4 regions of the Kitasatospora sp. NPDC001095 genome follow, and region 4 is predicted to be linked to each of the others. Evidence: riboswitches for the same ligand, from Rfam matches in the RefSeq annotation. Region 4 holds a riboswitch; each other region holds the start of a gene.
What was found. Region 4 has a riboswitch for cyclic di-AMP ahead of ACWDBB_RS17585 (LysM peptidoglycan-binding domain-containing protein). Riboswitches for the same ligand answer to the same signal wherever they lie in the genome.
Positions count from the first base shown of each region.

Region 1: another riboswitch for cyclic di-AMP. It lies ahead of ACWDBB_RS07785 (transglycosylase family protein); the one in region 4 lies ahead of ACWDBB_RS17585 (LysM peptidoglycan-binding domain-containing protein).
Region 2: another riboswitch for cyclic di-AMP. It lies ahead of ACWDBB_RS29165 (M23 family metallopeptidase); the one in region 4 lies ahead of ACWDBB_RS17585 (LysM peptidoglycan-binding domain-containing protein).
Region 3: another riboswitch for cyclic di-AMP. It lies ahead of ACWDBB_RS19220 (NlpC/P60 family protein); the one in region 4 lies ahead of ACWDBB_RS17585 (LysM peptidoglycan-binding domain-containing protein).

Region 1 covers NZ_JBSFKQ010000006.1:14,803-17,936, reverse strand. Annotated here, with positions in the region: gene ACWDBB_RS07790 (hypothetical protein) at 1-79, opposite strand, end outside; gene ACWDBB_RS07785 (transglycosylase family protein) at 303-1,607, opposite strand; cyclic di-AMP (ydaO/yuaA leader) riboswitch at 1,594-1,757, opposite strand; gene ACWDBB_RS07780 (sirohydrochlorin chelatase) at 2,275-3,134, opposite strand, start outside.
Region 2 covers NZ_JBSFKQ010000048.1:20,848-23,981, reverse strand. Annotated here, with positions in the region: gene ACWDBB_RS29170 (MFS transporter) at 1-1,263, opposite strand, end outside; cyclic di-AMP (ydaO/yuaA leader) riboswitch at 1,617-1,754, shown strand; gene ACWDBB_RS29165 (M23 family metallopeptidase) at 1,757-2,731, shown strand; gene ACWDBB_RS29160 (APC family permease) at 3,094-3,134, shown strand, end outside.
Region 3 covers NZ_JBSFKQ010000021.1:36,538-39,671, reverse strand. Annotated here, with positions in the region: gene ACWDBB_RS19225 (NlpC/P60 family protein) at 1-872, shown strand, start outside; cyclic di-AMP (ydaO/yuaA leader) riboswitch at 1,211-1,364, shown strand; gene ACWDBB_RS19220 (NlpC/P60 family protein) at 1,375-2,490, shown strand; gene ACWDBB_RS19215 (NlpC/P60 family protein) at 2,717-3,134, shown strand, end outside.
Region 4 covers NZ_JBSFKQ010000017.1:119,829-122,962, reverse strand. Annotated here, with positions in the region: gene ACWDBB_RS17585 (LysM peptidoglycan-binding domain-containing protein) at 222-1,142, opposite strand; cyclic di-AMP (ydaO/yuaA leader) riboswitch at 1,148-1,314, opposite strand; gene ACWDBB_RS17580 (cytochrome P450 family protein) at 1,535-2,887, opposite strand.

The DNA.
Region 1 (3,134 bases), on a different contig from region 4:
CCTGGGGGTTCTTGGTGCCGGAGAGCATCATCACGTCGATCGCGAGGTTCGCGTCGAGGGTGACGGTGACCTGGGCCATGTGGACTCCTCCTCGGGTGTCCTCGGGTGCAGAGCAGCAGCATGCCCGTTGGAGCGGGGATCCACCACGGGGATATGGCCGGAGGTACGTCGGAACCCCCGGGGAGAGCGACCAGACTCTCCCCGGGGGCGGTGGGTGGTCAGCGTTCGGGCGACAGCTGACAGATGATGAAATCTGTTACCTGTTACCTGAGGCCCGTCGGCTGTCCGACTGCGCGCCGTTCTCAGACCCGGCCGGCGAAGTCCGGGGCCCAGTTGGCGATGCTCTGCTCGCGGACGCCCGAGCTCGGGTTGGCGGCCTCGACGTACTTGCCGTTGCCGACGTAGATCGCGACGTGGTAGACGCCGGAGTCCTTGCCGTTGTTGGACCAGAACAGCAGGTCGCCCGGCTTGAGGCTGTCCAGCGAGACGTGGGTGCTGGCGGCGGCCTGGTCGGCGGCGACGCGCGGGACGGAGATGCCCGCGGCGCGCAGCGCGGCCTGGGTCAGACCGGAGCAGTCCCAGCCGCCGTTGCCGGTGCCACCGTAGACGTACGCCTGACCGATCTTCGACTCGGCGAAGGCGACCGCGGCGGCCATGCTGCCAGTGGCGGCCGGAGCCTGGGTCTGGGCCTGCGGCGCGGGCTTGGCGGCCGGCTTGGCGGCCGGGGCCGGGGTCTGCGCGGTCGGCTGGGCGTTCACGGCACCGCCGTTCGCGGACTGGCCGGACTTCTGGGAGCGGTCGGACCCGGTGGAGTCCGAGCCGGTCGCACCGCCGAAGGACAGCTGCTGGCCCGGGTAGATGGTGTCCGGGCCCTCGGTCAGGGTGCCGCGGTTGAGCTCGTACAGCCGCTGCCAGCCGCCCCGCACATTGTGCTGGTCGGCGATCGAGGACAGCCAGTCGCCCTCGACCACGGTGTAGTCGCCGCCCTGGGCCTGCTGCTGACGCTTCTGGACCCAGTCGCCGCGGTTGCCGGAGGCGGTGGAGCCGGCGGTGGCCTGCGCGCCGTCCTGGGCGGGCGCGGCGGGCTTCGTGGCGGGGGCCTGGGGCGTCGCGGCCGGAGTGGCCGGCTTGGCGCTCTGGACGGGCGCGGCGGGCTTGGAAGGGGTCGAGCCCGTGGCCGAGCCCGCCGAGGTGTCGACGGCGGCCGGGGTGCCGCCCTTGGCCAGGCCGGCCTTGACGGAGCAGACGGGCCAGGCACCCGGGCCCTGCGAGGCGAGGACCTTCTCGGCGATCGCGATCTGCTGGTCCTTGGTGGCCAGGTCGGCGCGCGTCGCGTAGGCGGTGCCGCCGAAGGCGGACCAGGTGCTGGAGGTGAACTGGAGGCCGCCGTAGAAGCCGTTGCCGGTGTTGATGCTCCAGTTGCCGCCGCTCTCGCACTGGGCGACCTTGTCCCAGGTGGCGACGGAGGCGGCCGAGGCGGTGCCCGGGGTGAGGCAGGGGACGGTGAGGCCGACGCCCGCGACGCCGAGGGCGGCGATCACGCGGCGGGTTCGGCCGGGCAGGCTGGTGCCGTTGGTGGGCAGCATGAAGACGGAGTCCTCTCCCACGCCTGCGAGGTGAGCTGTCGGATTCGGGCTGGAGTTGCCCGGCCGCGCCGGTGGGCGCGGCTTCACCCCTAGCCCTGGACCGTTCCGCAGACCGGTCCGGGGCGACTTACCTGTGGGTCCCCCGCTCCTGCCGTGGTGCGTTTTCGCGCTGCCAGGACATCCGACGGCAGGACTCGGCGTTGCGGATGAACCGGGTTCGTGTGGTCACGAACGGGGAGCACGTTAATCAGACTCAAGTTCAAACTGCAAACCACTGTGATGCGCATCACGGTTTAGTGGGAACTGCCAAAATTGCCGCCATCCATGATCGTAAATGATCGTTTTCGGGCAATGTCGTTGCTGGAGTCGACAACTGGCTCCACCTCAGAGCTGATGTGACACCGCGCCGAGTCGCGGAGCCGGCGCACCCTGGCGGTGGGGGAGTGGGCGCGATTCGAACACCTGGGCCTGCGCTCCCTATTCCCTTTCAAATGCCACCAGAACGGACATTCCGCGCTATTTTTCGCGTCATCGTCGTCATTGCCGTCCGCATCCGGGCGGGAGGGTGACGCGGGAGGGGCGATCCGGGAGGGACGACGCGCGGGCGGTGGGAGGGATAGAGCGAAGGGCCCGGAACGCAAGCCGTTCCGGGCCCTTCGGAGCGCGCCGAGCGGCGCGCGGAGTCGAACTACTGCCCGGCGGGCGCCTCGGCGGCCGCGTGGGCGCCGCGAGCACCCTCCACGACCCCCTCGGCCTCGGCGGCGGCCGCCGCCTCCGCCTCGGCCCGCGCCAGGTCCTCCGGGGACGGCGTGGGCAGCGCGGCCAGGTACGTGGAGGCGATCAGCTGGCCGACCGACGGGTACGAGCCCAGCGGCGCGGCCGACGGGCAGCCGGTCTCCTCGGCGGCGGTGGCGAGCAGCTCGGAGTCCGCCTCCGGGCCGATCACCAGCGGGGCCAGCGCCGGGCGCTGCGAGCCGGTCTCCTTGAGGTGGTTGACGGCCGCGGCCACCGAGCCGGGCACGTCGAGCGCGGCGGCGACGACCGGCACGGCCAGTCGGGCGGCCAGCAGCACGCCGGTGATGCCGGCCGCGGCGGCAGCGTCCTCGCCGCCGACGGTGGTCAGCACCACGCCGTCCGCGGCGGTCGCGATGGCGAACAGCCGGGCGCGGTCGGCCCGGGCCAGCCCGGCCTCGGACAGCCGGACGTGCACGGCCTCGGCCAGCAGCGGGTGCGGGCCCAGCGGGTCGGTGACGGGCGCGCCGTACTCGGCGGCGAGCGCGTGAAGCTCGGTCAGGAAGGTGTGCGGGCCGGGCACCAGCGGCACCAGGACGGGCATCGGCAGCCCGGCCTCGGCGGCCAGGGTCAGCAGCTCGGCCACGGTGCGGTCCTCGCCGTCCGCGCCCTCGGTGCCGTCACCCGGGAGGTAGCCGACCGCGGTCTGGACGCCGTTCTGCTCGGTGCGGACGATCGAGAGCAGCTCCTCGACGACCGAGCGGGACTCGGGCCCGGCGGTCGCGGGCACGGCGAGCACCAGGGCCGGGGCGCCGG
Region 2 (3,134 bases), on a different contig from region 4:
CAGCGCCGGCAGGGCGGCCACCGCGAGCAGGCCGGCCGCGCGGGCGGCGGCGTTGTTGACCCCGCTGGCGATGCCCGCGTGGCGGACCTCGACGGCGGCCAGCACGGTCGCCGTCAGCGGTGCGACCAGCAGCGTCATGCCGCAGCCCATCACCGTGACGGCGGGCAGCACGTCCACCCAGTACGAGGAGTCCGGGCCGATGCGCAGCATCAACAGCACCCCGGCGGCGCACAGCATCGGGCCGACGGTGAGCGGGATGCGCGGGCCGATCCGCTTGCCGAGGCGTCCGGCACGGGCGGACAGCAGCAGCATCAGCACGGTGATCGGCACCAGGGCGAAGCCCGAGACCAGCGGCGAGAACCCGGACACGATCTGGAGCTGCACCACCAGCAGGAAGAAGACGCCGCTGAACGCCGCGTACACGCACAGGGTGACCAGGTTCACCGCGGTGAACAGCCGGGAGGAGAAGAGGCCGAGCGGCAGCATCGGTTCGGGCGCGCGGCGCTCGACGGCCACGAAGGCGACGCCGAGCACCACCCCGATCACCCCGCTGACCCAGACGGCGGGGGACAGGCCCTCGCCGGCCGCGGTCAGCGCGTAGGTGATCGCGCCGAGGGCGAGGGCGGCGAGCACGGCGCCGAGCACGTCGAAGCGGCCGGAGGCGTCCTTGTCCCGGCTCTCCGGCACCGACCGGGTGGCGACGGCGATCACGGCGGCGGCGAGCGGCAGGTTCAGCAGGAAGATCCAGCGCCAGCCGGGGCCGTCCACCAGCCAGCCGCCTAGGAACGGGCCGACCGCCGCCGACACCCCGCCCAGGCCGGACCAGAGGCCGACCGCCGCCGAGCGGTCGTCAGGGTGGAAGACGGCCTGGAGCATGGCGAGCGAGCCGGGGGTGAGCAGTGCCCCGCCGATGCCCTGGACGGCGCGGGCGGCGATCAGCACGTGGATGTTCGGTGCGGCGGCGCAGGCGGCGGAGGCGATGGCGAACCAGACCACGCCGATCAGGAAGACCTTGCGCCGTCCGTACCGGTCGCCCAGCGCGCCGCCGAGCAGGATCAGGCCCGCCAGGGTGAGCAGATAGGCGTTCAGGGTCCATTGCAGGGACGCGAGGGAGGCGCCGAGGTCGGCGCCGATCCGGGGCAGGGCGACGTTCACCACGGTGCCGTCGAGCATCGCCATGCTGGAGCCGAGCACCGTCGCCAGTAGTACCCAGCGGCCCTGCGCGGTGCTCAGGCGCAGGGTGCCGGCCTCTGAGGTGGCCACGGGCGAATCCTGCGCTGCCGGGGCGCACGTGACAAGGGTCACCGGTGGGTGTGTTGACGGTGGGCGGGGTGTGAGTGGGCGGCTGCGCAGCGTCGCGGATCTCGGCGCAGGGTCGTGGATCAGTGGCGGGGGGTGAATGGATTGTGTACGGAACGTGTGCTCCGGCCTGCGGAGGGTCACCGGGGAAGGGGGAATGGTTGCGCTTTCAAAGATCGACATTGCTTCACCCGAACGGATGGGTTTTAGTTCAGCGACCGCCCGGCCAGTCCGGACGGATCCGCCGGGTGGAACGCCGAGTCCTGCCGCTGCCCGGTGGTTCGAAACGAACTCTGTACGGCAGGAGCGGGGGACCCACAGGTAAGTCGCCGGACCGGAGTTCGCGCCTCAGGGCGCGGGCGTCCAGGACCGGCTAGGGGTGAAGCCGCGCATGCGGCCGGGCAACTCCAGCCCGAACCCGACAGCTCACCTCGCAGGCGTCGGAGAGGAAACTTCCATGCCTGCTCAGGCTCGTCGTATCGCCCTGCCCCGCGCCGCCCGCATCGGCATCGCCACCGCCGTCACCGGCGTCTCCTTCGCCCTCCCGCTCGTCACCGCGATGAGCGCCCAGGCCCACACCGCTCCGGCCGCCCCGGTCGCGCAGGCCGCCGCCTCCGCCCGCGCCGAGTCGGCCGCTGCTCCGGCCGCCCAGGCAGTGCAGGAGAGCTACCGCGTCGTCAGCGGTGACACCCTGTCCAAGATCGCCGAGGTCAAGAACGTCGAGGGCGGCTGGCACGCGCTGTACGAGCAGAACCGCTCGGTCGTCGGTGCCGACCCGAACCTGATCTTCGCGGGCCAGCGGCTCGCGCTGCCGGGCCACGCCGTCGCGCCGTCGGCCGACTCCGCTCCGGCGAAGGCCGCCGCCCCGGCCGAGTCGGTCGCTCCCGCGACCCAGGCCGCCAAGGCGCAGGACCGGGTCCAGGTGCGGACCGAGGCCGCCAAGCCGGCCACGCAGCTGCAGACCCAGCTGCAGGTCGCCACCCCGGCCCAGGCCGTGACCGCCACTCCGGTCGCCGCCGCCACCTCCGGCTTCGTCGCCCCGCTGGCCAACCCGAGGCTCGGCACCGCCTACGGTGTGGCCGGCTCGATGTGGGCCTCCGGCCACCACACCGGCCAGGACTTCGTCGCCTCCACCGGCACCCCGCTGCGCGCCATCGCCAACGGTGTCGTGGTCAAGGCCGGCAACGGCGGCGCCTACGGCAACGAGGTCGAGATCAAGCTCGCCGACGGCCACTACGCCGAGTACGCGCACCTCTCCTCGATCGGCGTGAGGATCGGTCAGGCCGTCACCGTCGGCCAGCAGATCGGCCTGTCCGGTGCCACTGGCAACGTGACCGGCCCGCACCTGCACTTCGAGGTCCGCAACGGCTCGGAGTACGGCTCGGACATCAACCCGGTCGCCTACCTGCGCGCGCACGGCGTCGCGCTCTGACCCACGGCTGAGCTCCGAGGGTTTCCGGAACCACCGTCGCTGCGGGGCGAAACGATCCTCCGGGATGGTCATGTCGGGTGACCGCTCGACCGGGTGATCGCCGCACGGCGGACATGGGCGCGGGACACGCCCAGGCCGGCCCGGCCGTACGAGGACTCCTCGTGCGGCCGGGCCGGCCACTGCCGTTTCCGTGCCGCCCGGCTGTTCCCGGGTTTCGTTCGGACGGGTCGAACGCGGCGTCAACTCCGGTGTCACGGAGGGGTTCGGTGGCGTCGCCGGGTGGCCGTGGCACGTCATGCTGGCGAACGGTCAGCGCCCGGTCGGTCCGGCCGGGCGGGCGGGTCCGGAGGCGAGGAGGGCGGATGGCGGTCCGCAGTGGGGGCGTGGCGGGGAGGACGGCCGG
Region 3 (3,134 bases), on a different contig from region 4:
AGGAGCAGGCGGCGGAGAAGTACAACGGCGCCAAGGAGCGGGCCGACCAGCTGCGCAAGCAGGCCGACCAGCTGCAGGACCAGGTGGCCCGCAGCCAGGAGCAGATGACCCAGCTCCAGGGTGGCCTGGCCGAGGTGGCGGGGGATCAGTACCGCTCCGGCGGCATCGACCCGTCCGTCCAGCTGATGCTCTCCTCCGACCCGTCCGGCTACCTGGAGAAGGCCTCGACCGTCCAGCAGGCCAGCACCAGCCAGGCCGAGGCGCTCAAGGGGCTGCTGGAACAGCAGCGCCGGCTGGACCAGGAGAAGGCCGAGGCGGCCGCCGTGCTCGCCTCGCTGGACACCACCACCAAGGACCTCAATCAGGCCAAGGCGGACGTCAACACCAAGCTGAAGGCCGCCCAGGACCTGCTGAACTCGCTCGGCGCCGCCGACCGCGCCGCGCTGAAGGCCCAGCAGGCGCAGGACGACCGCGCCTCGCGCGGCAGCGAGCGAGTCGACCTCGGCAGCCTGCCGCCGGCCAGCGGCTACGCGGCCGTGGCGATGGCCAAGGCGATGAGCAAGCAGGGCTCGCCGTACGTGTGGGGCGCCACCGGCTCGACCACCTTCGACTGCTCGGGCCTGATGGTCTGGTCGTACGGGCAGGCGGGCGTCTCGCTGCCGCGCACCTCGCAGGAGCAGGGCCACTACGGCACCCGGGTGCCCTCGCTGGACCAGGCCCAGCCCGGCGACCTGGTGATCTACGGCTCCGACATGCACCACGTCGGGATGTACATCGGCAACGGCATGGTGGTCCACGCGCCGCACACCGGTGACGTGGTGAAGGTGATGAAGGCCGACGCGATGCCGATCAACACCATCCGCCGGGTCTGACGGTCCGACACGCCCGCCGGGCTCCCTCGAGGGCCTGTGAAAAGCGCCACCCTCCCTTGGGGGTGGCGTTCGGCTTTCCCGCCCTTTCGCGACCACATGCTGAGAACCGATCAGCCTTGTGTGTGCCAGTGGTCACCATCGGTCATTTTCACAAAAGAACTTGGGTAATCTTCTGCCTTTTTTCTGACAAGGATTTGAACGGATCACGGTTCAGTTACTAGGGTCATGCTCCGAACCACCGCACTGTCGATCGCCCAGCCAGGGTGGCGGCGGTGGTTACCGCCGAGTTCGCGAGGCAGCGGGGCAGGTCGAAGCGACTGCCCGACAGGGGAGCCCAGTGTTCGGGGGCGCTGCGGAGCGGAGCCGGGGAACCATGTTCCTCCGGGGTGAATCGGCGCCAGGTCGGCCGGTGGAACGGCCGTGAGGCGTCGTAGGGCATGCTTCCGGCCCGAACCCGTCAGCTCACCCGGTAGGCGGACGTAGGAAGAAGGAGTCCGCCTTCGTGGCGTCCCATCGTCGTCCCAAGCCCGCCGGTCGCGCCCGCGTCTCGATCCTGACGGGTGTCGCCGCGGCGGCCGTCGTCCTCTCCGCGCAGGGTGCCCACGCGGACCCGCAGCCGACCAAGGAACAGGTCAAGGGGCAGGTCGACCAGCTCAACGAGCAGGCCGAGGTCGCGACCGAGAACTACAACGCCGCCCAGGCCAAGCAGCAGGAGCTGGAGAAGCAGGTCTCCGGCCTGCAGGACCAGGTGGCCCGTCAGCAGGCCCAGGTCACCGAGCTCCAGGGCGGCCTCGCCGAGATCGCCGGCGAGCAGTACCGCAACGGGGGCATATCCCCGACCGTCCAGCTGATGTTCTCCTCCAGCCCGGACAACTTCCTCAGCCAGGCCGGCACGCTGAACCAGGCCGGCAGCACCCAGAAGGGGCAGCTGAAGGAGCTCCAGGAGCAGCAGCGCAAGCTCGACCAGGACCGCAACGAGGCCCAGGGCAAGCTCGCCGAGCTGGAGTCGACCACCCAGCAGCTGAAGGCCTCCAAGGACGAGGTCCAGGGCAAGCTGAAGGCGGCCCAGGACCTGCTCAACACCCTGACCGAGCAGGACCGCCAGGCGCTGCGCCAGGCCGAGGAGAAGGCCGCGGCCGACGCCAAGGCCAAGGCCGACGCCGCCCAGGCGCAGCAGCAGCAGGCCGACCGCGCCTCGCGCGACAACAGCCGCGGCAACCTGGCGACCGGCTCGACCGCCGCTCCGGTGAAGGTGGCCGCGGGCAGCTCGCGCGGTGCCGCCGCCCTCTCGTACGCCGCGTCCAAGGTCGGCAGCCCGTACGTCTGGGGCGCCACCGGCCCGGGCTCCTTCGACTGCTCCGGCCTGATGGTCTGGGCGTTCAACCAGGCCGGGGTGTCGCTGCCGCGCACCTCGCAGGCGCAGGCCGGGGCCGGCACCCGGATCGGCTCGGACATCTCCCAGGCCCAGCCCGGCGACCTGCTGATCTTCTACAGCGACGCCCACCACGTCGGCATCTACGCCGGCAACGGCCAGGTGCTGCACGCTCCCAAGCCGGGTGCGTCGGTGCGCTACGAGGCGGTCGGCAACATGCCGCTGACCTCCATCGTGCGGGTCTGATCCCCGCTCGGACGCCTCCGGGCCCGGTCTTCCCCAGGGAAGGCCGGGCCTGCGGCTTTTCCGGCGGGTCGAGCTGATGTCCGATTAGGGGTCGAATATTCGGGTTGGGAAGGGTTTGGACTCGCTTGCCCGGACTCGCTAACGTCTGCCACCGGACTCCCGCTCGACGGCCGCCCGTCCCGGTGCGGCGGCGGGGCCGCGCCGCAGGATTGGAGCCGCTGCCGCCATGCCCGTGCACCGCCGTTCCCAACTGCTCACCCGGGCGCTGGTGCTGACCGCGGCCGCCGCCACCGCGCTGGGCGTGGCCGCCGGAGGCCGCGCCCAGGCCGCGCCGGACAGCCCGGACCCGGGCGATCGTCAGGACGTCAGGACGCAGGTCGAGCAGCTGTACGACGAGGCCGAGCAGGCCTCCGAGAAGGCGAACGCGGCGCAGGAGGCCCAGCGGCGGCTCCAGGGCGAGACCACGATCCTCCAGGGCGAGATCGCCATTGCCCAGGACCAGCTCAACGAACTGCGCGGCGACCTGGCGACAGTGGCCGGGGCCGAGTACCGCGGTGGCGGAATGGCCCAGACCGCCCAGCTGTTCCTCTCGTCCGACCCGGAGGGCTACCTGGTCCGCGCCCGCACCCTGGGCCAGGCCGCCG
Region 4 (3,134 bases):
CCTCGGTCCCGTCTCAGCGTGTGGCTCCACTACCCACCGGTAGTTCACCTGCTTGTCCCAGCTTGTCCCACCGGAGCGGGCGAATGCGGACGAAGGGGACCGGTAGGAACCGGTCCCCTTCGGACGGCGGGCGGAGCGGCGTCGGGCCACGACGGGGGTGACGGCCGGGGTGACGACGGCGTCGGGTCACGACGGCGTCGGGTGACGGCCGGTGCGACGGCTCAGCCGAGGTGCAGCACCTGGCCGGGCATGATCAGGTTCGGGTCGCCGCCGACGGTGGCGTGGTTCTGCTCGTACAGCGCGTGCCAGCCGCCGGAAACGCCCTGGGCGGCGGCGATGGTCGACAGGGTGTCCCCGGCGCGGACGGTGTAGTCGTGGCCGGCGGCCTGCGGGGCCTGCTGGGCGGCGAGCGGAGCGTACTGCGGCTGGGCGGCGGCCTGGCCGGCGTACTGCTGGTAGACGCTCTGGTGGCTGGTCCAGTACCAGGCGCCGTTGTTCTGGTACCAGAACACCTTGGCGTCGGCGTCCCAGCCGGCCTTGCCGGAGAAGCCCGGGGTCTGCGGCTGCGCCTGCTGCTGCGGGGCGGCCTGCTGGACCGGCTGCGCGGCGGGCTTCTGGGCGGCGGGCTTCTGGACCGGCTTCTGGGCGGCGGGCTGCTGCGCGGCCGGCTTCTCGGCCGGCTTGGCGGCGGGCTTCGGGGTCTGCTGCTTGGGGGCGGACTGCGGCTTGGCGTCCGAGGAGGTGTCGACCACGGCCGCGGCGCCGCCCTTGGTCAGACCCGCCTTCTGGGAGCAGACCGGCCAGGCGCCCGGCCCCTGCGAGGCCAGCACCTTCTCGGCGACCGAGATCTGCTGGGCCTTGCTGGCCTGGTTGGCCTGCGACGCGTAGGCGGTGCCGCCGTACGCCTTCCAGGTGCTGGAGGTGAACTGGAGGCCGCCGTAGAAGCCGTTGCCGGTGTTGATGCTCCAGTTGCCGCCGCTCTCGCACTGGGCGACGGCGTCCCAGGTGGAGGCGGGGGCGGCGGAGGCACCGGTGGCGGTGAGGAGCGGCATCGCGAGTCCGACGCCGGCCACACCGGCGACGGCGATGGCCTTCTCGGCCTGGGTGCGACGACGGTGACGGCCAGTTCCAACGAACAGCATGAAGAGGTCCCTCTCCGCACGCCTGCGAGGTGAGCTGTCGGGTTCGGACCGGGAGGTGGCCCGGCCGCCGTACGCGGAAACGATTCCGCTCGGGCGGCTTCACCCCAAGCCGTGGGAGACGGCAACAAACCTGGTTCCCCCGCCCCTGCCCAGGGTCTGGTCGGTTTCCCGGGCGCGGCGGGCAGGATTCGGCGTTCCGCGCACGAGGTCCGCAGCTGCGAACTCCAGGGAGAGTAGACAGATCATCAGGACAATCACAAGCTCATATCGTCGATATCACACGACAATTACGGCCCGTGTTCGATCGCCTACCAACAGCGGTGTTATGTCCGGATTGATGGGTGTTCACACCTCCGGCGGCGGGCGATCGGCGACCTCCCGTCAGCGTGATCTCAGCAGGTCGGAGGCGTTCGAGAGGCCTGCGAAGGGGGCTGCGGAGGGGTGTGCGGAGAGCGGCCCTCCGGGCTGAATTCCACCGGTAGTTCGCGCAGCCCACGCATGATCAGGCCACCGCGCCAGCGCAGGGCGTCCGGGCTTTCCGCGAGCCGCAGATCGGGCAGCCGGGAAAGCAGCGAGGCCAGCGCCGCACGCCCCTCCAACCGGGCGAGCGGAGCGCCGATGCAGTAGTGGATGCCGTGCCCGAAGCCCAGGTGGGGATTGTCCGTACGGGCCAGGTCCAGGGTGTTCTCGGCGGCGAACCGGGCCGGGTCGCGGTCCGCCGCGGCCAGCACCACGAGCACCGGGTCGCCGACCGGGATGTCCACCCCGCCGATGGTCAGCGGACGGGTCGCGAACCGCCAGGTAGCCAGCTCCACCGGCCCGTCGTAGCGCAGGAGTTCCTCGATCCCGGTCTCCAGCAGCGCGCTCTCCCCGCGCGCCACCGACTCCTGCAGCAGCCGGCGCTGCTCCGGGTTGCGCAGCAGCGCGTACGTGCCGTTGCCGATCAGGTTCACGGTCGTCTCGAAACCCGCGAAGAGGAGGATGAAGGCCATCGCCGCGGCCTCGTTCTCCGTCAGGTGCTCACCGTGGTCACTGGCCCGGATCAGACCGGAGATCAGGTCGTCCCCGAGGTCGGCGCGCTTGCGGTGGATCAGCTCCAGCAGGTACGCCCGCATCCGCTTCACCGCCCGCCCCACGCCACCGCGTTGGCCGCCGCCTTGCCCCGGCTTCGTGTGTCGCAGCATCATCCCGGCCCAGTCGCGGAAGTCGTCCTGGTCCTCGGCCGGCACCCCGAGCATGTCGCAGATCGCGTAGATGGGGAGCGGGAAGGCGAACTCGTGGATCAGGTCCGCCGAGCCGCGCTGCGCGAAGCCGTCGATCAGCCGGTCGGTGAGCTGCTGCACCCTCGGCTCGAACTCGGCCACCCGGCGCGGCGTGAACGCCTTCGACACCAGGCGGCGCAGCCGGGTGTGGTCCGGCGGGTCGATGTTCAGCAGGTGGGTCATCAGGTCCGCCTGCCGCTCCCCCGGGATGCCCACCCGGCCGGTGCGGTGCGCCTGCTCGCTGTGGTGCGCCGGGTTCTTCGACAGCCGGCTGTCCGCGAGCGCCTGCCGGGCGTCGGCGTACCTGGTCACCAGCCAGGCCTCCACCCCGCTCGGCAGGGTGGTGCGGTGCACCGGGGCGTGCTCGCGCAGCCAGGCGTAGGCGGGGTACGGGTCGGAGGCGAACTCCCAGGTGAACAGCTGCGGGGCGGGGGCATCGGAGGACGCGGCGGCGGGCCGGGCGGGGTCGGGCTGAGCTGGCATGGACCGACCGTATCCGGTGCGACCGGCGCACCCGCCTTCCGGCGGGGCGCGCCCGTCGGGCGGCGCTCCGCGGCGGGGTCATGACCGGGCCACGGCCGGCTCATGGACAGGCCGTGGCCGGGCCGTTGACCGTCCGTGGACGGGTCGTGGACGGTCCGTGGACAGCTCTTGGCCGACTCTTGGCCGCGGGGCGGGCGTGAGCCTGGTCACCTGAGGGGTAATCCCTGTTGCGGAGGGTCAGGACGTG